DNA from 3 places in the Bacillus sp. C-3-6 genome. Region 1 is predicted to be linked to each of the others. Evidence: predicted binding sites of a transcription regulator. Region 1 holds the regulator's gene; each other region holds the start of a gene.
The links. The regulator NrdR, encoded in region 1, represses ribonucleotide reductase genes. The targets are predictions, from matches to a motif close to AACACNATATATNGTGTT.
Positions count from the first base shown of each region.

Region 2: a site for NrdR is predicted at 6,038-6,055, ahead of ACW0JX_RS17425 (anaerobic ribonucleoside triphosphate reductase). Genes of this name have one in related genera too.
Region 3: a site for NrdR is predicted at 6,763-6,780, ahead of nrdI (class Ib ribonucleoside-diphosphate reductase assembly flavoprotein NrdI). Genes of this name have one in related genera too.

Region 1 is NZ_CM137247.1:4,340,228-4,350,217, reverse strand. Features, by position in the region: gene phoR (sensory box histidine kinase PhoR) at 1-187, shown strand, start outside; gene polA (DNA polymerase I) at 473-3,106, shown strand; gene mutM (DNA-formamidopyrimidine glycosylase) at 3,119-3,949, shown strand; gene ytaF (sporulation membrane protein YtaF) at 4,022-4,654, shown strand; gene coaE (dephospho-CoA kinase) at 4,706-5,308, shown strand; gene ACW0JX_RS22300 (glyceraldehyde-3-phosphate dehydrogenase) at 5,418-6,446, shown strand; gene speD (adenosylmethionine decarboxylase) at 6,837-7,220, shown strand; gene nrdR (transcriptional regulator NrdR) at 7,504-7,965, shown strand; gene ACW0JX_RS22285 (replication initiation and membrane attachment family protein) at 8,118-9,527, shown strand; gene dnaI (primosomal protein DnaI) at 9,561-9,990, shown strand, end outside.
Region 2 is NZ_CM137247.1:3,412,880-3,422,869, forward strand. Features, by position in the region: gene parE (DNA topoisomerase IV subunit B) at 1-680, opposite strand, end outside; gene ACW0JX_RS17405 (CoA-binding protein) at 1,056-1,469, opposite strand; gene ACW0JX_RS17410 (S1C family serine protease) at 1,549-2,790, opposite strand; gene ACW0JX_RS17415 (response regulator transcription factor) at 2,994-3,671, opposite strand; gene nrdG (anaerobic ribonucleoside-triphosphate reductase activating protein) at 3,690-4,142, opposite strand; gene ACW0JX_RS17425 (anaerobic ribonucleoside triphosphate reductase) at 4,139-5,995, opposite strand; gene plsY (glycerol-3-phosphate 1-O-acyltransferase PlsY) at 6,221-6,817, shown strand; gene ACW0JX_RS17435 (HesB/YadR/YfhF family protein) at 6,925-7,215, shown strand; gene ACW0JX_RS17440 (acyl-CoA thioesterase) at 7,242-7,661, opposite strand; gene ACW0JX_RS17445 (glycosyl hydrolase family 18 protein) at 7,773-9,065, shown strand; gene sspN (acid-soluble spore protein SspN) at 9,152-9,286, opposite strand; gene ACW0JX_RS17455 (FbpB family small basic protein) at 9,330-9,473, opposite strand.
Region 3 is NZ_CM137247.1:1,335,037-1,345,026, forward strand. Features, by position in the region: gene kinB (sporulation sensor histidine kinase KinB) at 1-727, opposite strand, end outside; PreQ1 riboswitch class I at 934-977, shown strand; gene queC (7-cyano-7-deazaguanine synthase QueC) at 1,071-1,733, shown strand; gene queD (6-carboxytetrahydropterin synthase QueD) at 1,733-2,224, shown strand; gene queE (7-carboxy-7-deazaguanine synthase QueE) at 2,217-2,933, shown strand; gene queF (preQ(1) synthase) at 2,952-3,449, shown strand; gene ACW0JX_RS06875 (YkvS family protein) at 3,498-3,683, opposite strand; gene ACW0JX_RS06880 (hypothetical protein) at 3,945-4,100, shown strand; gene ACW0JX_RS06885 (histidine phosphatase family protein) at 4,189-4,791, shown strand; gene ACW0JX_RS06890 (GNAT family N-acetyltransferase) at 4,827-5,405, opposite strand; gene ACW0JX_RS06895 (hypothetical protein) at 5,740-5,934, shown strand; gene ACW0JX_RS06900 (hypothetical protein) at 6,034-6,351, shown strand; gene nrdI (class Ib ribonucleoside-diphosphate reductase assembly flavoprotein NrdI) at 6,829-7,188, shown strand; gene nrdE (class 1b ribonucleoside-diphosphate reductase subunit alpha) at 7,175-9,259, shown strand; gene nrdF (class 1b ribonucleoside-diphosphate reductase subunit beta) at 9,341-9,990, shown strand, end outside.

The sequences.
Region 1 (9,990 bases):
ACGTATTTTTGAACGCTTTTACCGAGTGGATAAAGCGAGAAGTAGAAATACTGGTGGTACAGGCCTTGGATTATCAATTGTAAAGCATTTAGTAGAGGCGCATCACGGTACAATTACAGTGGATAGTGAAGTTGGGGAAGGGACAACATTTACAGTTGTTTTACCAAAATCAGCAACTGAAAAATAGGATGAAGGATGTTTACAATATATTAACAATGGCTTAATTAAATATTAATAAAGCTCTGTTAATATAATACATGAAAACCCCTTCATCCAAGGAGTAATTTTGGACGAGAATAGTTAAGCTGTTCTCGTCACTTCCCTTTATGCCAATATAAGTCTGTTTTATATATGAAAGAAAATAACCGTTATTTTTCTTCTCTCTATTAGTCATGTTAATATAGAGAGAGGAAAGGAACGGTTTTTTTCTGTGAAAAAAATCATTTCAAATTTGTATGGGGAGGTTTCAATTTTGGAAAAAAAGGTCGTATTAGTAGATGGTAATAATATCGCGTATCGTGCTTTCTTTGCACTACCGCTTTTAAATAACGACAAAGGTATACATACGAACGCAATTTACGGTTTTACAATGATGTTAATGAGAATATTAGAGGAAGAAAAGCCAACTCATATGTTAGTGGCGTTTGATGCAGGCAAAACAACCTTCCGTCATAAAACGTATAGTGAGTATAAAGGAGGACGTCAAAAGACTCCACCTGAATTATCAGAGCAGTTCCCGTTTATTCGTGAGATGCTGGATGCGTTCAATGTACCGCGTTATGAATTAGAAAATTATGAAGCGGATGATATTATGGGAACGCTAGCAAAAGAAGCGAGTGAACAAGGAGCAAGTGTAAAAGTTATTTCAGGAGATAAAGATTTACTTCAACTTGTTTCTGATAACACGCTTGTATGTATTCCGCGAAAAGGGATTACGGAAGTAGATGAATATACGAAAGAATCTTTATTTGAAAAATATAGCTTATCACCAAAGCAAATTATCGATATGAAAGGTTTAATGGGAGACCAATCAGATAATATTCCGGGTGTACCAGGAGTTGGTGAAAAAACGGCGATTAAATTGTTAACACAGTTTGGAACGGTTGAAGAAGTGTATGAAAATCTAGATCGAGTAAGCGGGAAGAAATTAAAAGAAAAACTGGAAGAAAATAAAGAACAAGCTCTTATGAGTAAAGATCTAGCGACTATTATTACAGATGCGCCGATTACAGTTCATGTGGATGATATGGCGTATAAAGGATATGAAGCAAGTGATGTGATTCCAATGTTCGAGAGTTTAGGATTTACATCTCTTTTAAATAAATTAGGCGTTACGCCAGAAGAAACAGCTCCAGCTGAATTAGATGATATTACATTTGATATTGTGGAAGAAGTTACAGAAGAAATGCTTCAGCAAGATAGTGCGCTTATCGTAGAAGTGCAAGAAGATAATTATCATAAGGCGGACATTCAAGGCTTTGGTATTCAAAATGAAAATGGTTGCTACTTTATTCAGAAGGATATTGCTCTTGCGTCGGATGCATTTAAAGCATGGCTTGCAAATGGAGAAATGAGAAAGCATACATTTGATGCGAAGCGAGCAATCGTTGCACTGAAATGGAATGGGATAGATATGCAAGGGATTGACTTTGATCTATTAATCGCTGCTTATTTACTTGACCCGGCTGATACAGATAAAGATTTCCGTACTGTAGCGAAAATGAAAGAAACGCATGCTGTGAAATCAGATGAAGAAGTTTACGGAAAAGGTGCGAAGCGTGCTGTTCCAGAGTTAGAAGTAGTAGCGGAGCATGTGGCTCGTAAAGTGCATGTATTATATGATGTAAAGCAAACATTCGTTGAAGAGTTAAAGAAGAATGAGCAATATGAACTGTTTACAGAGTTAGAATTGCCACTTGCGCGTGTATTAGCTGATATGGAAGTAAAAGGTGTAAAAGTTGATACGGAGCGTCTTCGTAATATGGGAGAAGAACTTGCAGGTAGATTAAAGGAAATGGAACAGGAAATTTATAAGCTTGCGGGAACAGAATTTAATATTAATTCACCGAAGCAGCTTGGTGTAATTCTGTTTGAGAACTTAAACTTACCGGTTATCAAAAAGACGAAAACAGGTTATTCTACGTCAGCTGATGTATTAGACAAGCTTATGGATCGCCATGAAATTATTCCAAATATTTTACATTATCGTCAATTAGGGAAACTAAATTCAACTTATATTGAAGGTTTACTGAAAGTTGTACATGAAGATTCATCTAAAATCCATACTCGTTTCAATCAAGTGTTAACGCAAACAGGTCGATTAAGTTCAACGGATCCGAACTTGCAAAATATCCCGATTCGATTAGAAGAAGGAAGAAAGATTCGTCAGGCATTTGTTCCATCAGAAGAAGGTTGGATTATGTATGCGGCTGATTATTCACAAATCGAACTGCGTGTATTAGCTCATATTGCAAATGATAAAGGGCTAGTTGAAGCATTCCAGCATGACATGGATATTCATACGAAAACAGCTATGGATGTATTTGGCGTTGAAAAAGATGAAGTAACTTCAAATATGAGACGACAAGCGAAAGCTGTTAACTTCGGAATTGTGTATGGTATTAGTGATTATGGTCTTTCACAAAACTTAGGAATTACAAGAAAAGCAGCAGCGGAATTTATTGAAAAGTATTTAGAAAGTTTCCCTGGTGTACAAGAATACATGGAGGACATCGTAAAAGATGCGAAACAAAAAGGATATGTGGCTACATTATTAAATCGTCGTCGTTATATTCCAGAAATTACGAGTCGTAATTTCAATTTACGTAGCTTTGCTGAGCGTACAGCGATGAATACACCAATTCAAGGTACTGCAGCAGATATTATTAAAAAAGCGATGATTATTATGGCAGATCGTTTAGAAGAAGAAGGATTACAAGCGCGTCTTCTTCTGCAAGTACACGATGAATTAATATTTGAAGCACCAAAAGAAGAAATTGAAAAATTAGAGCAGCTTGTACCTGAAGTAATGGAGCATGCGATTGAACTCGCAGTTCCGCTGAAAGTTGATTATTCTTACGGTCCAACTTGGTACGACGCAAAATAAGGAAGTGATGAAATGCCTGAATTACCAGAGGTTGAAAACGTCAGACGGACACTTGAAAATCTTGTAACAGGAAAAACGATTGAAGATGTTATTGTTACTTATCCAAAAATAGTGAAACGACCAGATGATGCAGAAATCTTTAAAGAAATGCTAAAAGGCGAGAAGATTGAAAATATAAAGCGAAGAGGAAAGTTTTTGCTTCTATATGTAACAAATTATGTTATTGTTTCACATTTGCGTATGGAAGGTAAGTTTTTACTACATCAAGAGGATGAGCCTATTGATAAACATACGCACGTCCGTTTCTTATTTACAGATGGAACTGAATTACATTATAAAGATGTGAGAAAGTTTGGTACGATGCATCTCTTTAAGAAAGGTGAAGAGATGAACAAAATGCCTCTTGCTGACTTAGGGCCGGAGCCGTTTGATGCTGAATTGACACCACAGTATTTACAAGAAAGATTGCAAAAGACAAATCGTAAAATAAAAGTTGTGCTATTGGATCAGCGTCTTTTAGTAGGGCTTGGAAATATATATGTGGATGAAGTTTTATTCCGTTCTCAAATTCATCCGGAACGAGAAGCGTCGTCTTTGACAAAAGAAGAAATTGAGCGAATTTATGAGGCTACGGTTACAACGCTAGGAGAAGCAGTGAAGCGTGGCGGAAGTACAATTCGAACGTATATCAACTCACAAGGGCAAATTGGTTCGTTCCAAGAACTCCTAAATGTATACGGAAAAAAAGGAGAACCGTGTGTAACTTGCGGTACGATATTAGAAAAAACAGTTGTTGGCGGGCGAGGAACGCATTACTGCCCAATTTGTCAGCCAAGAATATAGAAAAGAGATAACATCGGATAGGCATTTGTCATATACATACAGCAGAGCTATGTATAAGGGAGGAGCTTACCGATGTACCTTTATTTATCTCTTATTTTATTAGCTTTTACATTAAGCTTAGATAGCTGTAGTGTAGGGCTAACATATGGTTTAAGAAGCGTAAGAATTCCACTAAGATCAATTATAATTATCGGAATGTGTTCAGCGGCTGTTATGCTTGTTTCAATGGGAATTGGACATATGATCGCGAAAGTATTTTCACCTGTTATCGCAACGCGTATCGGTGGGCTTGTTCTTATTGGAATAGGGATTTGGGTATTGTATCAATTTTTTCGAAGTGAAAAAAAAGAAGAACCGAAGCAAGAGGAGAAGGTCTGGAAATTAGAGATTGCCTCGCTAGGGCTAGTGATTCAAATTTTACGGAAACCGACTGTAGCAGATTTTGATAAATCAGGCACCATTTCTGCAGGAGAGGCATTGCTTCTTGGTATCGCTCTTTCTGTAGACTCATTTGGTGCCGGAATTGGTGCATCTTTATTAGGGTATGCACCCGCTATGATGGCGATATTAGTTGCAATTATGAGTTCTTTGTTTTTATTTATTGGAATGAAACTTGGAACGGTTTTATCGAATATGAAGTGGTTACAAAAATTTACATTCCTGCCTGGGGTATTACTGATTATAATTGGAATTTGGAAAATGTAAGTATGGGCGTGGAACATTGGTTTCGCGCCTTTTATTATGAGGAGGATTATTATGACAGTAGTAATTGGATTAACGGGAGGCATTGCAAGCGGAAAAAGTACGGTATCAGAAATGTTTCGTGAGCTAAGTATACCAGTTATTGATGCAGATGTTATTGCAAGAGAAGTTGTAGAACAAGGAAAACCAGCATATAACAAAATAGTAGAAGTGTTTGGAGCGGAAGTGTTACAACAAGATGGGGAACTAGATCGTCCAAGATTGGGAAGCATCGTTTTCTATAATGAAGAAAAACGATTGCAGTTAAATAAAATTGTGCATCCTGCAGTGCGTGAGGAAATGAATAGGAAAAAGGAAATGTACATAAAAGAAGGTATGCAAGCGGTTGTGTTAGATATTCCTCTCTTATTTGAAAGCAAATTAACAAGTCTCGTTGACCGCATTTTAGTTGTAGCGGTTAAGCCGCATACGCAATTAGAACGTTTAATGAAACGAAATAACTTTTCAGAAGAAGAAGCAACAGCTCGTATTCAATCTCAAATGCCGTTAGAAGAAAAAGTGAAAAATGCAGATGAAGTGATAAATAATGATGGCACAATTATGGGAACGAAAACACAATTGCAGGTAATTTTAAAGAAGTGGAACATTATTGACTAAAAAATTGTGAAATTAATGAAAATGCTTAGTGACATATCTCCTTTTTGTGTTATACTATTATTGGGATTGGAGATAAATAGTATAACGCATTCAAGGGGGATAACATATTATGACTCGTGTGGCAATTAATGGATTTGGACGTATTGGGAGAATGGTATTTCGTCAAGCAATAAAAGAAAGCGCATTCGAAATTGTAGCAATCAATGCAAGCTATCCATCTGAAACGTTAGCACACTTAATTAAATATGATACAGTTCATGGCAAGTTTGACGGAACAGTAGAAGCATTTGAAGATCACTTATTAGTTGATGGAAAAATGATTCGCCTTTTAAACAACCGCGATCCAAAGGAATTGCCTTGGACAGATTTAGGTGTTGAAGTTGTAATTGAAGCAACTGGTAAATTTAATTCAAAAGAAAAAGCAATTCTTCACGTTGAAGCTGGAGCGAAAAAAGTAATTTTAACAGCGCCTGGTAAAAATGAAGATGTAACAATTGTAGTTGGTGTGAACGAAGACCAATTAGATATTACAAAACATACTGTTATTTCAAATGCATCTTGTACAACAAACTGTTTAGCGCCTGTTGTGAAGGTGTTAGATGAGCAGTTTGGAATTGAAAACGGTTTAATGACGACAGTTCACGCTTATACAAATGACCAAAAAAATATTGATAACCCACATAAAGATTTAAGAAGAGCACGTGCTTGCGGACAATCAATCATTCCGACAACGACAGGTGCTGCGAAAGCGCTAGCAAAAGTTCTTCCGCACTTAAACGGAAAACTTCATGGTATGGCACTTCGTGTACCAACACCAAACGTGTCTCTTGTTGACTTAGTAGTAGATGTAAAACGCGATGTGACAGTTGAAGCTATTAATGATGCATTCAAAACTGTTGCAAACGGTGCGTTAAAAGGTATTGTAGAATTCAGCGAAGAGCCTTTAGTATCTATCGACTTTAATACAAATACACATTCAGCTATTATCGATGGTTTATCTACAATGGTAATGGGTGATCGTAAAGTGAAAGTACTTGCTTGGTATGATAACGAGTGGGGCTACTCTCGTCGTGTTGTAGATCTTGTAACGTTAGTTGTTGAAGAGTTAGCGAAACAAGAAAATGTACAACACATTTAAGTGAATAAGGGAGGAGAGGGCAAGGCAATATTTGCCCTCTTTTTTTATTTTTTTCTGAAAAGGAAAAAAATTATATAAGTATATTTTAAAAAGTGGACATACCACGAAACGTTGTGATTACTGAATTTGTGAATCGTTTATTTTTTTTAGGGAAAAGTAAAGAGGAAAATATGACAGAAAATCGAAAAAACTGTTGTTGCAAAATGAAAATAAACAAAGTATACTAACACTCGTAAACTTAAGAGCTGAGGTACGTAGTCACTACTTAAAGGGTTAGGACCTCTCTGGACTAACTTTCCCCCGTGGTAGTGGAGCAAGCCAAATTGCAAATTAGTTTTCAATTCGAACAGTTAGAATAAATTTACAAGGGGGAACTGTAGAATGGATACTATGGATACGATGGGTCGTCACGTGATCGCTGAACTTTGGGATTGCGATTTCGACAAGCTTAATGACATGCCGTATATTGAACAATTATTTGTGGATGCAGCACTAAGAGCTGGTGCTGAAGTGCGTGAGGTTGCTTTCCATAAATTTGCACCACAAGGTGTAAGTGGAGTAGTAATTATCTCAGAATCACATTTAACAATTCATAGCTTTCCGGAGCACGGTTACGCAAGTATTGATGTTTATACTTGTGGGGATCGTATTGATCCAAATGTTGCTGCAGAATATATTGCAGAAGGTTTAAACGCGAAAACGCGTGAGAGCATCGAGCTTCCTCGAGGCACTGGTAGCTTCGAAATTAAGCAGAGAGAAACAAAAGCTCTTTAAAAAAGAACATAATTGATTTAAAATGTAAAGAGGTGTATAATGCACCTCTTTTTTAGTTTATAAAAAAGGAAAAATATAACGTACTCGTTAGTTGAATACATTGGACTCTTGCAAATGAGGTAGTGCCCTATATACCATCTTATTTTTAAGTATGAGATGATAAAGTGATGCGCTGAAACTTAAAGTGGTAAGAGAGTTAGAATGAGTTATATAATATTGTATATATATTTTAGGTGAATTGAGTAGAGAAAAATAAAGAGTATAGTGTAAAGGAGTGAATGAATTGCGTTGTCCATCCTGTTCTCATAATGGTACAAGAGTGTTAGATTCGCGTCCGGTAGACGAGGGGCGCTCTATTCGAAGAAGAAGAGAGTGTGAAAGTTGTTTAAGTCGCTTTACGACCTTTGAAAGGGTAGAAGAGTCACCTCTTATCGTTGTTAAAAAAGAAGGCACACGAGAAGAGTTTAATAAAGAAAAGATTTTACGCGGTTTAATTAAAGCGTGTGAAAAAAGACCAGTATCTTTAAGACAATTAGAAGAAGTAACACAAAGCGTGGAACGTGAACTGCGTAATTTAGGTATATCAGAAGTGAAAAGTGATATGATTGGTGAAATTGTTATGGAAGAACTTCGCGATATTGATGATGTTGCTTATGTACGTTTTGCTTCTGTATATCGTCAATTTAAAGATTTAAATGTATTTATTGAAGAATTAAAAGATATACTGCAAAAAGAAAGAGAGTAGAAGTTGTATTTTATTCTCTTTACATACCGTAAGTAATAGGATAAGAGAGCTAGAAGCGAAAGCTAATAGCTCTTTTTCACTAAGAATTTATATAATGAAGATAGAAGGAATGAAGTAGAGGATAGATTGGATGAGAGAAAGGAAAAGCAAGAATGGAAAAACAGTCATGGATGGAGCTATTGCCGATTGATCGTTATAAAGTAAGTGCGAAAGGGCTACTGCATAATTACGACCGAAAAGTATTAACGATGTTGTATCAGCCGTTAATAGGTAGTAGAGCTTTTAGCTTATACATGACACTATGGGGGGAGCTAGAGCAAGATCGTGTATTTGGAAAAGAGAATACACATCATTCCCTTATGGTGACTATGCAAATGCAACTTCCTGAAATATATGAGGAACGAGTAAAGTTAGAGGCAATTGGGCTTTTGAAGGTATATATTAAGAAAGAAAAAGATATTCGAATGTTCATATATGAGTTGCAACCACCTTTATCTCCGAAGCAGTTTTTTGATGATATTGTTTTAAGTATCTTTTTATACAATCGATTGAGTCGGACAAAATATAATCAAGTAAAGCAATATTTCTTAGAAGAAGAATTTGATTTTGCTTCTTATGAAAATGTTACGCGCTCTTTCAATGATGTGTTTGGTTCGTTTAATCCAGGACAGCTTGAGCATGCGCAAGAAGACCTTCGTATTCCAAAAACGACAACTATGCCAAGTAACGAGAAGGGAGACGCTCCGAAAGTTTGGAATGATTTCTTTGATTTCTCTTTATTTGTAGATGGATTGTCCGCTCTTGTTCCTAAAAAGGCGATTACAGATCAAGTAAGAGACTGCGTTATAACACTTGCTTACGTGTATGGTGTAGATGTGTTATCGATGCAAAATATCGTTCTTGGTGCGGTGACAGAGATGCAAACAATTGATATGGAAAGGCTTAGAAAAGGAGCGCGCGATTGGTATCAATTTGAAAATGGTCAAGCATTACCGGTACTAAGTGAAAGAGTACAGCCTCATGCTGCACGTACGATGAAAGAGAAAGAGCCTTCATCACAAGAGGAGATGTTAATAAAGCAGCTAGAGGAAATCTCGCCAAAACAACTATTGAAAGAGATTTCTGGTGGTGCAGAGGCAACGAAAGCGGACTTGCAAATCGTTGAAGATGTCATGATTAATCAAAAATTGACACCAGGAGTTGTGAATGTACTTATTTATTACGTTATGCTACGCTCAGATATGAAACTTGCGAAAACGTATGTCGAGAAGATTGCTGGGCATTGGGCACGTAAAAAGGTCGGTACAGTAGCGGACGCGATGGCGTTAGCGAAAGAAGAGAACCGTCAATATCAAGAGTGGGCTGAGACGAAGAAAAAAGGCCGTACGGCGAAGAAAACGGTACGAAAAGAAATGGTGCCAGATTGGCTTAAGGAAGAAGAGCCGAAAGAACAAGAGAAAGAAACGGCGAAGAAAGATGTAAGTGTAGAAAAAGATGCAAGTACGCTAGAAGATGAACGAAAACGATTAGAAGAAGTGTTAAAAAAATATAAGCGTGATTAATAGAAGAGAATGAACGCTCTTTGAGGTGAGAAAATGGAGCATATTCAAAATTCATTTACAAAATTAATGGAAAATGAAAACTTTAAAAATAGATATGAAGTATTAAAGGCAGAAGTAATGGCGCACCCGCGTGTAAAAGAATTTATAGACGAACATAAAGGTGAAGTAACGACTTCTATGATTGAGCGCAGTCTTGTGAAGTTATATGAATATATTGGACAAAGTGTAGGTTGCGTGGATTGTCCGGATTTAGGTGCATGTAAAAATATGCTGCAAGGATACGAGCCAAAGCTTGTTATTCAAGGGAAGATGATTGATATTCAATACGATCGTTGCGTTAGAAAAGTAGCATATGACGAGAGAAAGAAATATGAAAAACTCGTTCAAAGTGTATATATGCCAACGGATATTTTACAGGCAACTATGGAAAACTTAGACCCTTCTGACTTAAATGCACGTATCG
Region 2 (9,990 bases), 930 kb from region 1:
ACGAAAGCTTCGATTCCTGTTTCATAATGAAATATATCTTCTAAATCATTACGTTCGTCTTTTATCGAGATTTTCATTCCTTTTAATAAGAATGCAGATTCACGTAATCTCTCACATAATGTTTCATAATTGTAATTTGTCGTGCTGAAAATCGTTGTATCTGGTTTGAAGTGCATTGTCGTACCAGACTCTTTTGTTTTCCCGATTTTCTCTAACGTCGTTGCAGGAACACCACCATTTTCAAAGCGTTGTTCATAAATGTTACCATCACGTTTAATTGTTACTACTAACCATTCTGACAAAGCGTTTACAACTGATGCCCCAACACCGTGTAAACCACCACTCGTTTTATAGCCACCTTGACCAAACTTACCACCTGCATGAAGTACAGTTAAAATAACTTCAGGTGTAGGTTTCCCAAGTTTATGCATTCCCGTAGGCATTCCTCGCCCTTTATCTATAACGCTAATACTATTATCTTTATGTATTACGACTGAAATTTCGTCGCCAAATCCCGCTAACGCTTCGTCAACGGAGTTATCTACTATTTCATATACTAAATGATGCAATCCACGGCTATCCGTACTCCCGATATACATACCCGGGCGTTTTCGAACGGCTTCAAGTCCTTCTAACACTTGAATCGCATCTTCATTATATTGGAACTGATGCTTCGCCAAACTCCTTGCCCCTTTCCTAATCCAAAATCAGAACATATGTTTCTATTATAGAATAACGCCTCGACTATAGTTTTGGCAAGTTATCTTATCTCTTTTATATACCATCTTCAATAGAAAAATCCTTGTTTTCTCACAAGGATTCCTCTAGGCTACTATTTCAGAAAAATAATCGTTTGTCAACGAGAAATGGATATGTATTCCAAGATTACACATTCCAAACCTTTATTATGATCCAAATGATCAAGATCCAAAATGGGATTACAAATAACAATCCCCAAAAACAGCCTTTAAAAAATCTCATGATGAACACCTCGTTCATCGGCCCTACTTATCTATAATGAGGGCTGAATCAATCTTTCTACTTTTAAATCTATACTATTTTGTCATCGCATGTTCTACTTTAATACAACGATCCATTATTACAGTATAGTCTTTTTCTTTTAAAAGTTTATATGTATCTTCATCTTGTACTCCTAATTGTGCCCAAAAAACATCTGCATCAATCTCTACAAATTCTTTTGCAACATCCATTAAAAACTCTGAGCGACGAAATACATTTACTATGTCAACGTGTTCCTTAATATCCTTTAGTGAAGAAACTGCCTTTTCTCCAAGCACCTCATCTACTGTTGGATTAACTGGAATAATACGGTATCCAGCATCTTGCATTGCTTTTGAAACCATATACGATGTACGTTCTGGCTTATCTGATAATCCAACAACCGCAATTGTTTTGCTTCTCTTTAACACTTCACCAATTTCCGTACGAGTTGGGTTTTCAATTGTCATAATTAATCCCTCCTATTCCTTTAGTATAGCCGATAAAGAAAGTCTCTTTCAATATGAAAGAGACTTTCTTTTATTTCGATTATTGATTCTTTGTAGCTGAATTATCTGCTAAAGTAGCCGATTTCGTCATTTTTTGACCGTTACGGTAGAATGTAACTTCTACTTTCTCGCCTACTTTTTTCTTTTCATATAAATATTTACGGAATTGAAGTGAGTTTTCTACTTTTTGATCATCTAATGCTACTACAATATCATATTGCTCTAAACCAGCTTTTTCTGCCGGTGATATTGGGTAAATTTTACCTAATACAACACCGTTTGTTACTTCTTTCGGTACTTTCAATTGATTGACTGCATAAGCTTGCACATCTTCTAACGAAACGACACCTACTCCAAGAGCTGGACGTTTTACTACTCCGTCTTTTTCAAGTGATTCAATAACTGGCTTTGCGATATTAATTGGTATAGCAAATCCAATTCCTTCAACTTCTTGCTGTGCAATTTTACTTGAATTAATCCCAATTATTTCACCATTTTGGTTAAATAATGCACCACCACTATTACCTGGGTTAATCGCTGCATCTGTTTGAATAACTTGTGCTTGCCAATCTGGTCGTTTATCGCCATCAATATCAACTGGAATTTCACGTTCTTTACTACTAATAATGCCTTCCGTTACACTTCCATCAAATCCTAGTGGGTTACCGATTGCAATTGCTTTTTCACCCGCACGGATTTTACTTGAGTCACCTAAAGTTGCAACTTTATTCACATTAGAGCCGTCAATTTCAACAACAGCTAAATCTAACCAAGGATCTTTCCCTACTAACTTTGCATCTACCTTTTTACCATCACTTAGTTTTACAGCAAGTTTATTTGCACCATCTACTACGTGGTTGTTTGTTACAATATATGCTTTATTTCCTGCTTTTTTATAAATAACACCTGATCCTGAACCAGCTTGTTGTTCTTGACCTGTCGGTTGCATTGCAAATGGATCAACACTTTGCTGCATATTAATAACACCTACAACAACGTCTTTCGCTCCTTCAATCATACCAGGTAAATCAGTTTCATTTTTCGCTTTATTTACAACAGGAACTACAGTACCTTCTACTTTTGAATCCGAACTAAATGATGATACTGGTGCTCCATTATTTTGAGCCCATGGCATATATGGTGCTGCAAAACTAATCGAAACCGCTCCGACTACAGCTCCCACTAAACCTGTGAAGAAATAGCCTTTTTTACTACCTGATTTTCTCACTTCTCTCGTTTCACTATGCTCTTCATTTAAATTTGGTCCGTCGTAATATCCCATGTTTTATTTCCCCTCTCTGGTGAATTCGTATTTTCAGTATAGTCACGTTTTGTGTCCTTCTTGTGAACTCATCGTGAAATCCAATTAAAAAAATACTCCTATCTAACATTGTAGACAAGAAAAGTATTTTTTGTACATTCTACCTTCAAAAGAGAGTATAAAATTGCCATTTCCCTAGGCTAAATTACACAAATCGTTCTAGATTATTCTTCAAATTTATAACCAACTCGAATAACAGTACCGATATGCTTCGCTTTATCTCCTAGCTTATTTCGAAGTTTTTTAATATGGGTATCAACCGTTCGGTCATCACCGTAATAGTCATATCCCCATAACTGGTCTAATAAATGTTGACGTGATAACACAATTCCTTTGTTCTCCATTAAATACACAAGAAGTTCAAATTCTTTATGTGTCAATATAATTTCTTCTCCATCTACTAAAACAGTTCTAGATAGACGATTCACTTCTATTCCAGCTAAAGACATAGCATTTTCTTCCGCTACTCCTACCGCACCATCCGCACGTTTCAATAACGTCTTTGCACGAGCTACTAATACTTTCGGGCTAAATGGTTTCGTTACATACTCGTCTGCACCTAATTCGAAACCTAGCAATGTATCATCCTCATCCGAACGTGCTGTCAACATAATAATTGGTACTGCTGATTCTTTTCTAATTCTTCTACAAACAGACCATCCATCTATTTCCGGTAACATAATATCTAACATAATTAAATCAATTTCATGCTCTGCAAATAACTCTAACGCTTTTTTCCCATCTTCTGCTTCGATTACTTCAAAGCCTTCATTACGAAAATAATCACTAACAATTTCACGTAATCTTCTTTCATCTTCAACAAGCAATACTGTTTTGTTCATATAATCTATCCCGCCTTTTTACTCTTTCAATCGAATAATACGTTGATTGGAGCTTCCGCGAAATGGAAGTGTTAAATCTTTTTCCTCAATTTCAAACCTTCCATCGACTAAAACATCCCCATAATGTAACAACTCTATCATATCATTATTTTGAGAACTCTGTATCTCTTCTAACGTATAACCTGTATACATCCATAGGTTTTTTTTCAAATCTTTCACGATTTTTGCTACCTTTTTCACTTCAGCAGCTTGAAAAAATGGATCTCCACCTGAAAATGTTACATCAGTTAATGGATTACTTGCAATCTCTTTCACAATTTCTTCTACTGTCATTTCCATTCCGTTGCAAATATTCCACGATTTCGGATTGTGGCAACCAACGCAACGATGCGGACAGCCCGCAAAAAACACGACTGTCCGCAATCCTTCTCCATCTACTACACTATCATGAATAATATTCATCACTTTCATTTATGTTTCACCCGATCTATCTCTTCACTACGTTTCGCACTATTCCACTTTGACATATCTCCTACAAGATAGCCTGTTATACGGCGAATTCTTTCTATATTAGCCTCATCTTCATTCCCGCAACTTGGACATTCATTCCCAATAACCCCGTGATAACTACAGCACTTACAACGGTCAACAGGATGATTAATTGAACCGTATCCAACGCCATGTTCTGCCATGGCTTGTACAATTTGTTTTAATGCCTTTTTGTTATGCATTGCTGCTCCGTCTAGTTCAATATACGTAATGTGTCCCCCGTTACATAGAGCATGGAACGGACCTTCTAAACGGATTTTATTTATCGCTTGAATGTTATAATAAACTGGAATATGGAATGAATTCGTATAGTAATTATGGTTCGTTATACCGCTAATCACGCCAAATTCTTCTCTATCTTTTTTCACAAACTTCCCTGATAATCCTTCTGCTGGAGTTGCAATTACTGAGAAATTCAGTTGATGTTCTTCTGTCGCTTTATCCATTCTATCTCTCATAAAGGAAATAATTTCATACCCAAGTTTCCATGATTCTTCATCTTCCCCATGATGCTTTCCTGTTAAAGCTACTAAACATTCCGCAAGACCGATAAAACCAATACTTAACGTCCCTTGTTTTAAAATCGAGGCTACGGAGTCTTCAGGATGCAATGTTTCTCCACCACGCCATACACCTTGTGAATATAAAAACTGAAAATCTCTTGCTCGCTTCGTACATTGATACGCAAATCTTTCTAATAGCTGCTTAATTCCTAAATCTAAATAGTAGTTTAGCGCTTCAAAAAATGCTTCTTTTGAACCACTAATTAACGCTAATTTCACTAAATTGATAGACGTAAATGATAAATTCCCTCTACCAATCGCTGTTTCTTCTCCATGTATATTAGACATAACACGGGTACGACATCCCATGTAACATACTTCACTTTCTGGTCTTCCATCATAATGCACTGCATTAAACGGAGCATCTAAAAATGAAAAGTTAGGGAATAATCGCTCTGCAGTTGTCTCTAATGCTAATTCAAATAAATCGTAATTCGGATCACTTTCTTCAAAATTCACACCTTTTTTCATCTTGAAAATTTGAATTGGAAAAATTGGTGTCTCTCCTTTACCAAGTCCAGCTTGTGTTGCTTTTAATAGTTGTTTAATTAACATTCTTCCTTCTTTTGATGTATCTGTTCCGTAATTAATAGAAATAAACGGTACTTGTCCTCCGCCCCTACTATGCATACTATTCGAATTATGAACGAAAGCCTCACACGCTTGATACGTATCATTTTCCGTTTCTTTCCATGCAAATTCTTCTATTTGTTCTTTCGTAAGCGGATATGATTGTAATCGTTTTTTATGTCTCTCAATTGTTTTTCGTACATAAGGTGCTAAATCAATATCAAAGAGTGCAAACGATTGACCGCCATGCTGCATATTTTGATTCGCTTGAAAAATAATAGACGAAAGAGCCAATGCACTTTTAATGTCTTGTGGTTGTCTCATATGTCCATGTCCAGTATGAAAACCGTTAGCAAGCATTTGCGCTAACGGAATTTGCGAACAAGTCGTCGTTCCTGTCGCATAAAAATCTAAATCATGTGGATATAATATATTTTCATTTATCGCTTTTTTCACTTGATCTGACAATAAACTCTCAACAGCATAATATTTTGCACTCTCAGATGCGAACGTTCCCATTACACCCATTGGAGAGCGGCCGTCTACATTTGCATTTTCTTGCATTAAATCTTGTTCATTGCCGTGGACTATCGTCTCGAACACTTTCATTAATTCTTCTCCACGTGTATTATTTTGTAACATTTATAACCCTCCACCAATATGTTGTTGTCTTTTGATTAAAATGTTACTACATATAGTCTTGCTGTTTCTGTGAGAAATGTAACATTACTGTGAAATTTTTTTCACGAAATAATGAATTTTTCATTTACAAAAAAGAAATGTGCTCTTTACAAATGTATGGTACAATATACGGGAAAAACTCTTTTTACCCTTTATCAACACATTTGAATAAAGGAGACTGAACTTATGGTTACTACATATCTTTTATTTATCGTTGCCTACTTGCTTGGCTCGATTCCATTTGCACTAGTTGTTGGAAAAATTGGCTACGGAATCGATATTCGTGAGCACGGGAGCGGTAATCTAGGCGGAACAAACACATTCCGTACATTAGGGAAAAAAGCAGGTTTTACCGTTACAATTGCTGACATTTTAAAAGGGACATTAGCAACAAGTCTACCAATGATTTTCGGATTAGATATTCACCCACTATGGTTCGGGTTAGCGGCTGTTCTTGGACATGTCTACCCGATCTTCGCGAAATTCCGTGGTGGTAAAGCAGTTGCAACTTCTGCTGGGGTGCTATTATGCTATTCACCAGTTGTTTTTGCAATATTGGCTGTTGTATTTTTCACCCTTTTATTTACAACAAGATACGTATCACTTTCTTCTATGGTAACAGCAGTTGTTGCTGTTATTGCATCCATTGTTAGCGGGGATAAAATCTTCATTATTGCGATGTGTTTATTAGCAGGTATGGTTATTTATAAACACCGTGCAAATATCGGACGAATTATAAATAAAACTGAACCAAAAGCAAACTTTTCAAAAAAGCAAAAATAAGATCGTAACCCACATAACGCAAAAAGAAAACGTGAAGCATATTAATAGCGTCTTTTTGCGTTATTTTTTATACTAAAGAAAAGCAACATAATTTGGAGGAACTATACATGAATCTTTCCGTAACAAAAGAAGCAGCACAATGGTATAAAAATGAATTAAACTTACAATCAAATGAAACACTACGCTTTTTCGTACAATACGGTGGTTGCAGTACTGTGCAAAAAGGACTTTCTTTAGGTATTCGTAAAGATGATCCTGCACATCCTGCTGTTCAAATTCAAGAAGAAGGTATTAACTTCTTTATTGAAGGCGATGATGAATGGTTCTTCGATGGACATAATTTATCTGTTACACTTAACGAAGGTGACGACTTCCCACAATTTAATTATGAAAAATAAAAAAACGTGGCTTCTGCCACGCTTTTTTATTTTTTCTTAATTTCCTCATATTTCGCATACCACTCAGGATATAACTTTTTAAATGATACAGGGCGGAACCCTTCTTTTTTCGCACAAATATTCGTCGTACTTGCAGTAATACAAAGTTCACCATCACCATTATATATTTCATATCCATATACAACGCGAAGTGGGCTCACAGTATCTACCCATGTTTTTACGATTGCTTTTTCTCCGTAACGCATCGCTTTACGGTATGAAATTTGTAAATCTAACACAGGAGAAATAATTCCTTCTTTCTCCATTTCAACATATGAAAAACCTAAATCTTGTATAAGTTTCGTGCGACCTAACTCAAGCCACACTAAGTAGTTTGAATGGTAAACAACACCCATTTGATCTGTTTCCGCATAACGGATTTCAACTTCATGTTCTGCTACAAACATATGTATATTCGCCTTCTTTCACTTCTGCTACCTTGCATACATTTAATCATAATACAGTGACATCAAAAATAAAATAAAAATAGTGAATCTTTTCCCGAAAGGAGCCAGCATATGATTCAAATTGTAACTGTTCGTAGTGGTGATAGCGTATATAGCTTGGCATCAAAATATGGATCAACACCTGACGAAATAGTAAAAGACAATGGATTAAATCCAGCTGAAACACTCGTTGTTGGTCAGGCACTTATCGTTAATACGAAAGGGAATAATTATTATGTACAGCCCGGTGACAGCCTATATCGAATTTCTCAAACATATAATGTCCCCCTCGCTAGTTTAGCTAAAGTTAATAATTTATCTTTAAAATCTATTCTCCATGTCGGACAACAATTATACGTACCAAAAGGCACAAAACGAGCTGTAGAATCCATCGCTTATTTACAACCTTCAACTATACCTATTAAAGAGAGTTTAGTTAATGCTACACGTGCCATTAATCCATTTTTAACATACTTAGCTTATTTTAGTTTTGAGGCAAAAAGAGATGGCACATTAAAAGAACCTACTGAAACAGCTAAAATCGCTAATATTGCAACGCAAGGTAAAACAATCCCTATGCTCGTTATTACAAATATTGAAAATGGTAATTTCAGTGCCGATCTAACATCGGTTATTTTACGCGACGCAACGATTCAAAATAAATTTATTACTAACATTTTGCAAACAGCTGAAAAATATGGCATGCGAGACATTCATTTCGATTTCGAAAGTGTAGCACCTGAAGACCGCGAGGCGTATAATCGCTTTTTACGAAATGTAAAAACACGCTTACCTAGTGGGTACACATTGAGCACAACTCTCGTACCGAAAACAAGTTCCAATCAAAAGGGCAAATTTTTCGAAGCTCATGATTATAAAGCGCAAGGGCAAATTGTTGATTTCGTCGTCATTATGACCTATGACTGGGGATGGCAGGGCGGGCCACCGATGGCGATTTCTCCTATCGGTCCAGTGAAAGAAGTACTTCAATATGCAAAATCTCAAATGCCTCCACAAAAAATTATGATGGGGCAAAATTTATACGGGTTTGATTGGAAGCTTCCATTTAAACAAGGAAATCCACCTGCAAAAGCAATTAGCTCCGTCGCAGCTGTTGCACTAGCTCGTAAATATAATGTTCCTATTCGTTATGATTTCACAGCCCAAGCTCCTCATTTTAATTATTTTGATGAAAACGGTGTACAACACGAAGTTTGGTTTGAAGATTCACGGTCTGTTCAAAGTAAATTCAATTTAATGAAAGAACAAGGTATAGGTGGTATTAGTTACTGGAAAATCGGTTTACCATTCCCGCAAAATTGGCGTTTACTCGTTGAAAATTTTACGATTACGAAAAAGGGCTGACAAAAGTCAGCCCTTTTTTTCATATTACTGCTAAAAACTCATCTTTCATTTCCTCACAAAAAAGAAGAATGATAACATTCTCCTTTTTAACCGTTATCAACAATCGGTTGTTTACCTGTTTGATCTTGCATTTGTTTCCCTTTATTTCCACCAGCTTTTTTCGATTGTGTTCCAATATGATTTGGTGCAAAGTCTTTTGAATTTTTTTTCGGATTACCCATTACTATCGCCTCCTTAACACTAGTATCGTACTAGTGTTAAGAATTATTCAGCTTGCTTAAAAAGTTTCATTTCATAACGTTTTTCGATGCGCTCTTCAATGCGATCAATTGCATCACGATCGCTTAATAATTGTTGTTTATTTTCATTTACAAGTTCTTCAAACGATTTACGGCGACTTCTTCTCATGTTGTTCACCCTCTCCTTCGCTTTCTTATTACATAGTATGAGCAAACGAAAAACTCTTTAATCAGATTTGTAAGAAAATTTTATGTTTTAGTACTCCTAAAAAAACTCCGTGTACAATATATTGCAACACTTACGAAATCTAGACACATATCAAAACACCTAAAGCATCCGCTGCAATTCACTTAGTACTTTTTACATATTTCAACAATCCGTTACCATTTCATCCATATCTTAATTCGAAAAATATTTTGACTTCCGAGCAAATATCCCTCGATTACTATTGGCTTTAGTTGTAATATCCTTACCGTATGCAATCCATCCTTTTTCATATATTAATTTAGTTCGTGCATTACGTATTGCTTCTTCAGTACGAGCTATACGTAAATTAATGTATGCTTTTTCTAATTTTTCCCTTCTAATTTTTTTAGACATATTTTTATAAAGTGTTCAAAATACAACAGATCGACTATTTCTGTTTATTGAACACATGAAATATACAAACTATAATAACAAATAT
Region 3 (9,990 bases), 2.2 Mb from region 1:
AATCTGTAAGAACATGATTTGCTTGTTCAATGCCGTTAATGGCAATGTCGATATATAATTTTCGTTCCTGCTCAGTGCATGTATCTGATTGTAACAGTTGTAAAAACCCTTTTGTTGAAGTTAATGGATTGCGAATTTCATGAGAGATAGACGCTGCCATTTCACCAATTAAATGAAATTTTTCAGCATTTATAAGTTCGTTTTGGAGACGAACTTGAGTTTGTAATATGTGTAGTAAATATAAAATTAGAATCGTACCAAGCATTGAACATAACTCATACACAATAATATGCGGTATATAATCAGTCTTATTTGTAACCTTTGAAAGGAAGAAGGGTATCCAACTAAATCCGTATGTGAGACTGTAGATAATAGCAAGTGTTATTTTTATACGATTAGAAGTTCGATTGAAAAATTTATATGTTAATAGTAGAACAATAAATAGAAGAACAGAACCGATAAGAGATGGGAAAACACCGATCCCACCTAATAATAAGCGATATATGTTTAATACGACTAAGATAGAACCACCAGCAATAGGCCCTCCCGTTAATGTACCGACAATTAATACAATATGGCGCATATCAAATTGAAAACCATTATTTGTTTTTGCTGCAAATGTAATACAGAGTACGGTAGCGAGGCAACAGAGTACAATGAATATAGCTGAATTTAATTTAGGAGAGCGTTTCCCTTTTTGATTCCAAAATAAATGATATACGAGCATTGTAATCAGGATGAATAATATATTTAAAAAGAGATAAATAATAAAGGATTTCAGTGGGATGCCTCCTCTCTTCTTATATTAAATTAATCATACTATAAAATGAAAGAAATGAAATGATAAATAGCGGAAAAATCAGAAATTTTTACGCTAGTATACAATATGTTACAATAAGCTGTGTCAATGAAAGAAGAAATTCCGTGCACCGCGCGGGAGAGGTTCGCGAACTCCCTCTATAAAAAACTATGGAAACAACAATATCCTTAGGTATTGTTTTGTTTTTTTATTGTGACAGTTCAAGAACGTTCTTTCTTCTTATTTATAGTAGAGAAGGAGAATGAGTGAAATGAAAAAAGAAAAAGCAGTTGTTGTTTTTAGTGGAGGACAAGATAGTACGACATGTTTATTTTGGGCAATAGAGCAGTTTGCAGAGGTAGAAGCTGTAACATTTAATTACAATCAACGTCATAAGCTAGAAATTGATTGTGCAGCGGAAATTGCAAAAGAGCTAGGAATAAAGCATACGGTACTAGATATGAGTCTATTAAATCAACTTGCTCCAAATGCGTTAACGAGAACGGATATGGAGATTACACATGAAGAAGGTGAATTGCCATCGACATTTGTAGATGGACGAAATTTACTCTTCCTATCATTTGCTGCTGTATTAGCAAAACAAGTTGGAGCACGTCATATTGTAACAGGTGTATGTGAAACTGATTTCAGTGGTTATCCAGACTGCCGTGACGTGTTTGTGAAATCGTTAAACGTTACTTTAAATTTATCTATGGATTACCCGTTTGTCATACACACGCCACTTATGTGGATTGATAAAGCTGAAACATGGAAATTATCAGATGAACTTGGAGCATTTGAGTTTGTTCGGGAAAAAACATTAACATGTTATAACGGAATCATTGGTGATGGTTGCGGTGAATGTCCAGCATGTCAACTTCGTAAAGCAGGATTAGATACGTACCTACAGGAACGCGAAGGAGCGAACAACTAATGGATAACTTTTTTGGATTTCGCATCGTAGAGAATTTGCAAAAAATGGACAAGGATATTCAGCGTAAACAACTCAAATACCATAATAAAAGAGTAATGGTCAGCAAGGAATTTACATTTGATGCAGCACACCATTTACACTGTTATGAAGGGAAATGTAAAAACTTACATGGTCACACATATAAAGTTGTATTTGGAATTAGTGGATATGTAAATGAAATAGGTCTTGCAATTGACTTTGGAGATATAAAAGAAATTTGGAAGAATGAAATCGAAATTTATTTGGATCATCGTTATTTAAACGAAACGTTACCTGCAATGAATACGACTGCTGAAAATATGGTCGTTTGGATTTATGAAAAGATGGCAGAAGCACTAACAAAAGAGAATCGAGTGAACGAATATAAAGGAGCCCGCGTTGAATTTGTTCGTCTATTTGAGACGCCGACTAGTTATGCGGAAGTAAGACGGGAGTGGATGCTTGATGAGTAAAATCCCTGTCTTAGAAATATTCGGTCCGACTATTCAAGGTGAAGGAATGGTTGTAGGGCAAAAGACAATGTTTATCCGTACAGCTGGTTGTGATTATAGCTGTGCTTGGTGTGATTCTGCTTTTACGTGGGATGGATCAGCTAAAGATCAAATTAGACAGATGACACCAGAAGATATTTGGGATGAGCTTGTTGCAATTGGAGGAGAAAATTTTTCTCATGTTACGATTTCAGGCGGAAATCCGGCATTACTGAAAAATATTGAGTTTCTTCTTTCAATATTAAAAGAAAATGGAATGCGAACGGCAATTGAAACGCAAGGGAGTAAATGGCAAGATTGGTTACTTCAAATTGATGAGGTAACAATTTCTCCAAAACCACCAAGTTCGACGATGAAAACAGATTTTCAGAAGTTAGATGCTATTATTCAGAAACTAGCAGGAAAAGATATTAGTTTAAAAGTAGTAGTATTCGATGATCATGATTTTGAATATGCAGTTAAGATGCACGAACGTTATCCAGGTGTACCATTTTTCCTGCAAGTAGGAAACGATGATACAAAAACAGTGGATGATGCGATGCTTATTAAAAAATTATTAGATAAGTATGAGTGGCTGATTGATAAAGCTGTAAATTGTAAAGAGATGAATGATGCAAAAGTATTGCCTCAGCTTCATGCGTTAGTATGGGGAAATAAACGCGGCGTATAACGAGAAGGGATGTTTAAAATGACTGGAAGATTAGATGAAGATTTAAAAGATGTAACATTATTAGGAAATCAAAATACAAAATATTTATTTGAATATAGCCCAGAAATATTAGAGGTATTTGATAATAATCATCCAAACCGTGATTATTTTGTAAAATTCAATTGTCCTGAATTTACAAGTTTATGTCCGAAAACAGGACAACCAGATTTTGCAACAATTTATATTAGCTATATTCCAGAGCAAAAAATGGTAGAGAGTAAATCTTTAAAGTTGTATTTATTTAGTTTCCGCAATCATGGTGATTTCCACGAAGATTGCATGAACGTTATTATGAACGATTTAATTAAATTAATGGATCCACGTTACATTGAGGTATGGGGGAAATTCACACCACGTGGTGGCATTTCAATTGATCCATACTGCAACTACGGTCGCCCAGGGACGAAGTATGAACAAATGGCTGACTACCGCATGATGAACCACGATCTATATCCGGAAACAATTGATAATCGTTAATAGAAAGAAAGGGCCTGTATACTATACAGGCCCTTTCTTTCTATTATATTATGCATTTTGATTAATGACAGTATAGTTTTTATGACTTACAACTGTAAGAGGTTCCATATCTAGTTCTCTAAAATTCTTCATAATTGTTATATCAACAATAACAGAGTTTTGATTTACTTTTTGAACACGGCCTTGCATTCCACCTTTAAATTCGATGATATCTCCAGTTTCTGCGATCTGCATAAGCAACTCTCCTTGTTACAGTTTTCCCAAAAAAAGAATAAATTTGGGTTTTTTTTATTTCCTCCTATTTTGAACCATATTTCCTACTTTGTAAATGTTTCCAAAGTAAAAATTCGAAAAATATTCACTTTTTGTAAGAAAATATGTAGAAAATCCATGTTATTTGAAAAAAATAGCAAAAATGCGGGAATCTTTATATCGAGGTATAATGAAAAAGTAGAATAACCTGCTGAAGTGGGAGAAATTAGAGGCGGTAAAATGATGTTTGAATTTGTGGGGAGTGTTATAGCTTTAATTTTATTTTTATTTTCTTATATGCATTTAAAAAAGATTCGTCAATATGATACGAGTACATATTTTGATGGGATGGATGGTATCCATGCTTCGATAACGCATGATAGTGGTGGGGAGATGTAAAGGTATATGACTTTCTTTTCTTGCGTGGTATGATGTTTAGAACTAGTGCATAATAGAGTTCGTAAGTGATGAATGGAGAGTGAAAAGAATGAAGATTTCTTTTATTCGTCATGGTTGTTTAGGTCGTATAAGAGAACCGGTGACAATTAATTCATTTCACGAATGGATGAAACAGTATGATTCCGAGTCAATGATACAAAAAGCTAAAATGCCGATAGAAACAATAGAGGCAATTGAAGCAGCGAAATTTGTCTTAACAAGTGATCAAAGGCGTGCTGTACAATCAGCAGCTGAATTAACGGATTCTTTATCTTTTATGCAAAACTCTCTTTTTAGAGAAGCTGAAGTTCCTTCATACTTTTTTGCTCCGAAGTGGTTGAAATGCACAATTAAGGTATGGATGTTCATTGGGCGCACATTATGGATACTTGGCTACCATAAAGATGTTGAGTCTTATAAGGAAGTAAGAGAGAGGGCAAGGCAAGCGGCTTACCTGTTACATCGTTATGCTCTCGTACATGGAAGTATTGCTCTTGTAGGTCATAATTATTTTAATTCGATGATTGGAACGGAGCTGAGGGCAATGGGATGGTCTGGTTCTCCTATTTTGCATAGAAAGCCATGGGGATGTACAACATATACGTTTCACGAGGCGATGGATGGAAATATATTAAATACGAATTTAACATAAAAGCACACGATTTATATAAATCGTGTGCTTTCTTTTTAAGATATAGAAATTTTGACGTTTAATGGTTTTACGAGATGAGCATAAGGTTCGCCTACTAGCATAACAATTTCATCTTTTTTATAACCTAACTTTTCGTATAGTGAATAGGCGCGTGTGTTTTCTAAATTAACAAGTAAAGCGATTTTTTCATGCCCTTTTTCAGTTGCATAGATTTCGGCAGCTTCAATTAATTTAGAACCAATACCTTTTCCACCGTGTGCACTTGAAACTGATAATGTATCAATGTAATACTCATCAAGCTCAGCTTCTTTTTCTAACGTAATCGATTCATCTTTATGTAATTCTCTTAAGTGATGTACAATTGGTGCGTCAAGCTGTGTTGCTTCACTACCGTGATAAGCGACAATAATTCCAACTGCACTCTCGTCTTGTTCATAAATAAAACAGTTTTCGTAGCTCAGACGGTTATTTTCTTTTGAGAACCATGTCTCAAGTCCTAGTAATACTTCTGCTTCAACTGTGCTACCTGTGATTTTTTCAGCAATTTCATGCAGAGCATTATACAATAAAGGAGCTATTGCCATTGCATCTGTCTTTTTTGCTTTCCGAATCATAGTATCCCTCCTAGTTCTATTTGTATATTGTAGCATAGTGGTATGGAACTTTGCATAATTGAATGCCGAAATGTTTGATATAGAGAAGTAGCTATGTTAGTATATGATATTTAGTGGACATATAGTAAAACGATATTGTTTGCGAAATAACGAAAATAAAATCATGGCATAACAACAAGATAAAGTGAAATGTTAATCAGTAAGATTTTTTGTTCATTCCACGACTGATTAGTAGTCAACACCAATCGGACTACCCGCAAATAGCGGGATAATTTTACAGTTGTTGACCTATAGAATATACGATAGAATAAAATATTGCAGAGAGGTGAAATACATGGATAAAGAATTAGCAAATACAATTTTAGATCAGCTGAAAAATGGTGAAATAACGGAGTATGTTGTTACGAAAGATGTATTTTATACGTTCAGAGAAGTTGTTGTAAATAGAGAAGACTTTAAGCATTTCATTGGTAACGCACAGCGAGGCGGGCAAGTGATTTATACATATTCAGAAACGCCACGTTCATAAAGGGGAATTTTGATCAGCAGGGCATCCCTCACTGATTAGTAACCTTCACCAACTGGACGTTTAATGCGGGATAAATAAAAGATAAAGGAGAGGGGAATTATGGGCGATTTTAAACAAGGCATTTTACCACATTGGGATTATATGTGGAAAGATAGAGCCGGCAATAGATTTATGGGAATGGTTATGTATCCAGAGAAACGAAAATGTTCAGCAAAAATGCTTCAGAAAATAAAAAGAGCATATGAAGAAGCGATAGAAATTAAAGTAACTGTACAAGTTCAACATACATATCAGTATGTAGAAGGAATGATTGTATACTTTGATGAAGAGGCTCCTGTATGTACAATGCTTGATAAAGATGAAAATCCACATCACATATTTGTAAAAGATATTTTGCGTATTGAGCACTCTGAATAAACTTTTCATAAATAAATTGAAGTTCCATAATAATAATCTTTTTCTATAATAGTTATCTTTTAGTATGTAACGAGAGACGAAAGTATATGTATAATATATTTAATAAGGTAAATTTGATAAATGTAATCGTTTTTTAGAGCAGATTATCGTTTTATATCTGTTCTTTTTTGCGTGATGCTGGAGAAATATATTTCTTCAGCATCTACCGTTTTATGACAAAATATATTGTTAACTTTTTTAAAAATAAGGTTAAATTCGTTGACAACTTTTTTGAAAAGCACTTTATTGACATGAGTTTTAGAATGTTGTTTCATAGTCATTGTATTGAAAAAAAACGGCTATCATGTCGAAAAGTAAAAGTTAAAAAAAGAAAGAATTTATACATATATCTTGTGTCTTATTTTGAAACGTAATACAATATATAGAGAAATCGAGAACAACATATAGAGAATATAGATTTGAGAGGGAGGGTCGGAAATGTTAGTTGCATATGATTCTATGACAGGAAACGTGAAGCGTTTCATTCACAAATTAAATATGCCGGCCGTTCAAATTGATGAAGATCTAGTAATAGATGAAGACTTTATTCTTATTACGTATACAACAGGTTTTGGCAATGTACCAGAACGTGTTTTAGACTTTTTAGAGCGCAATAATGAAAAATTAAAAGGCGTATCTGCAAGCGGCAATCGTAACTGGGGAGACATGTTCGGTGCAAGTGCTGACAAGATTTCTACTAAATATGAAGTGCCTATTGTATCAAAATTTGAGTTATCTGGAACAAATAACGATGTAGAATATTTTAAGGAAAGGGTGCGGGAGATTGCGACACATTGAACTGAATAATGAAATCACGCAAATGCAGGACGGTTTTTATCAGCTTCATAAAGATAAAGAGGCATTAGAAGTCTTTATGGAAGAAGCTAGAGAGAATACCGTTCCTTTTAATAGCGTGGCAGAGCGAATGGAGTATATGAAAGAACATGATTACTATTACAACGTTCTGGACGAGTATAGCTTGGAGGAAGTAGAGGAAGTATATAACATCGCTTATGGTGAAAACTTCGAGTTCCAATCTTATATGGCAGCATCTAAGTTCTACAAAGATTATGCGTTAAAAACGAATGATCAAAAACAATACTTAGAAAGCTATGAAGATCGTGTAGCAATTGTTTCATTATACTTAGGACGCGGTGATGTTTCGAAGGCAAGACAATTCGCAAGCATGATTGTAAAACAAAACTACCAACCAGCGACACCAACCTTTTTAAATGCGGGAAGAAGCAGAAGAGGAGAAATGGTGTCTTGTTTCTTGTTAGAGATGGACGATAGCTTAAATTCGATCGGCTTTAACATTAATACTGCGATGCAATTATCGAAAATCGGCGGGGGAGTAGCTTTAAACTTATCTAAGCTACGCGCACGTGGTGAGCAAATTAAAGGTATCGACAACGCTGCAAGTGGTGTAGTACCTGTTATGAAATTGCTTGAAGATTCGTTTTCATATGCGAATCAACTTGGCCAACGAAAAGGTGCCGGTGCAGTATATTTAAACATTTTCCATTGGGATATTATTGAATTCCTTGATACAAAAAAAATAAATGCCGATGAGAAGAGTCGTATTCAGTCTCTATCAATCGGAATTATCGTTCCAAGTAAGTTCTTTGAGCTTGCTGAGAAAAACGAACCTTTCCATGTTTTCGCGCCTTATACGGTTTATAAAGAATATGGCAAGCATTTAGATGATATTGACATTGATGAAATGTACGATGAATTAATGAGCAATCCGAAAGTGAAGAAGAAGCCACTAGATATTAGTGCACGTGATATGCTTATTAAAATCGCTATGATTCAGCTTGAGTCTGGTTACCCATACTTAATGTTTAAATCAAATGCAAATAATCAACATCCATTGAAGGATATTGGAACTGTGAAGATGTCGAACTTATGTACAGAAATCTTCCAGCTTCAAGAAACTTCAGAAATAAATGATTACGGTACAGATGACATTATCCGTCGTGATATTAACTGTAACTTAGGATCGTTAAATATCGTAAACGTAATGGAAAATAAAGAAATTCGTGAAGCAGTTCATGCGGGAATGGAAGCTTTAACAGCTGTTTCTGATATGACGATTATTCCGAATGCACCAACTGTGAAAAAAGCAAATGACGAGCTTCATTCAGTTGGACTTGGAGCAATGAACTTACACGGATATTTAGCAAAAAATAAAATCGCTTATGAAAGTGCAGAAGCGAAAGAATTCGCTCGTACATTCTTTATGATGTTAAATTACTATTCTATTGAGAAAAGTATGGAAATCGCTACAGAAAAAGGCGAGACATTTAAAGACTTCGATAAATCTGATTATGCGAATGGCACATACTTCGAAAAGTATGAAACGACAGATTACAGTCCTGTAACTGAAAAAGTTCAGCAACTATTTGAAGGAATTCATATTCCGACAAAAGAAGATTGGACAAGTTTAAAAGAGCAAGTGCAGAAGAATGGTTTATACAACTCATATCGTCTTGCCATTGCTCCAACACAATCAATCAGTTACGTTCAAAATGCAACTTCAAGCGTAATGCCGATCGTAAGTCAAATCGAATCAAGAACATATGCGAACGCGACAACATATTATCCAATGCCGTATTTATCAAAAGATACGTTCTGGTACTATAAATCTTCTTACGATATGAATCAGTTTAAATTAATTGATTTAATCGCAGAAATTCAAGAACATATTGACCAAGGAATTAGTACAATTCTTTACGTTAATAGTGATATTTCAACACGTGAATTAGCACGTTACTACATCTATGCACATAAAAAAGGCTTAAAGAGTCTGTATTATACGAGAACACGTAAACTAAGCGTGGAAGAGTGTGTGGCTTGTACCGTTTAATATAAAAAGTGAGACATGATGAGCAGGGTTTTCTGAACCCTGCTCATGCTTAGTTATCATATTTAGAGAAGGGGCGATTTAATGCGTGCGGTAAACTGGAACAAAAAAGAAGATGATTTTAGTTTAATGTTTTGGAAGCAAAACATCGCTCAGTTTTGGACAGAAGAAGAAATTGCGGTTTCGTCTGACAAAAATACTTGGGTGCAATTATCGAAAGAAGAGCAAATTGCTTATAAGCGTGTATTAGGTGGTTTAACACTTTTAGATACGAAACAAGGTGGCGAAGGAATGCCACTTGTACTTGTTCATCTTGAAAATTTACAAGCGAAAAGTGTATTAGCTTTCATGGGAGCTATGGAAGAAGTACATGCGAAGAGTTACAGTCATATCTTTACAACGTTAGCTACTGAAGAAGAAATTGATGATATTTTTGACTGGGTAGACAATCATCCGTTACTTGAGAAAAAGGCCGGTATTATTACTGGTTACTATCGTCGTTTGTTAAAGCCTGAAGTAACGAAAAAAGAGCTATATATGGCAATGGTAGCAAGTGTGTTCTTAGAAAGTTATTTATTCTATAGTGGATTCTTCTATCCGCTTTACTTAGCTGGTCAAGGAAAACTAACAGCAAGTGGTGAGATTATCAACTTGATAATTCGTGATGAGTCAATACACGGCGTATTCGTCGGTATTTTAGCACAACAAATCTTCGCAGAACTTTCTGCAGAAGA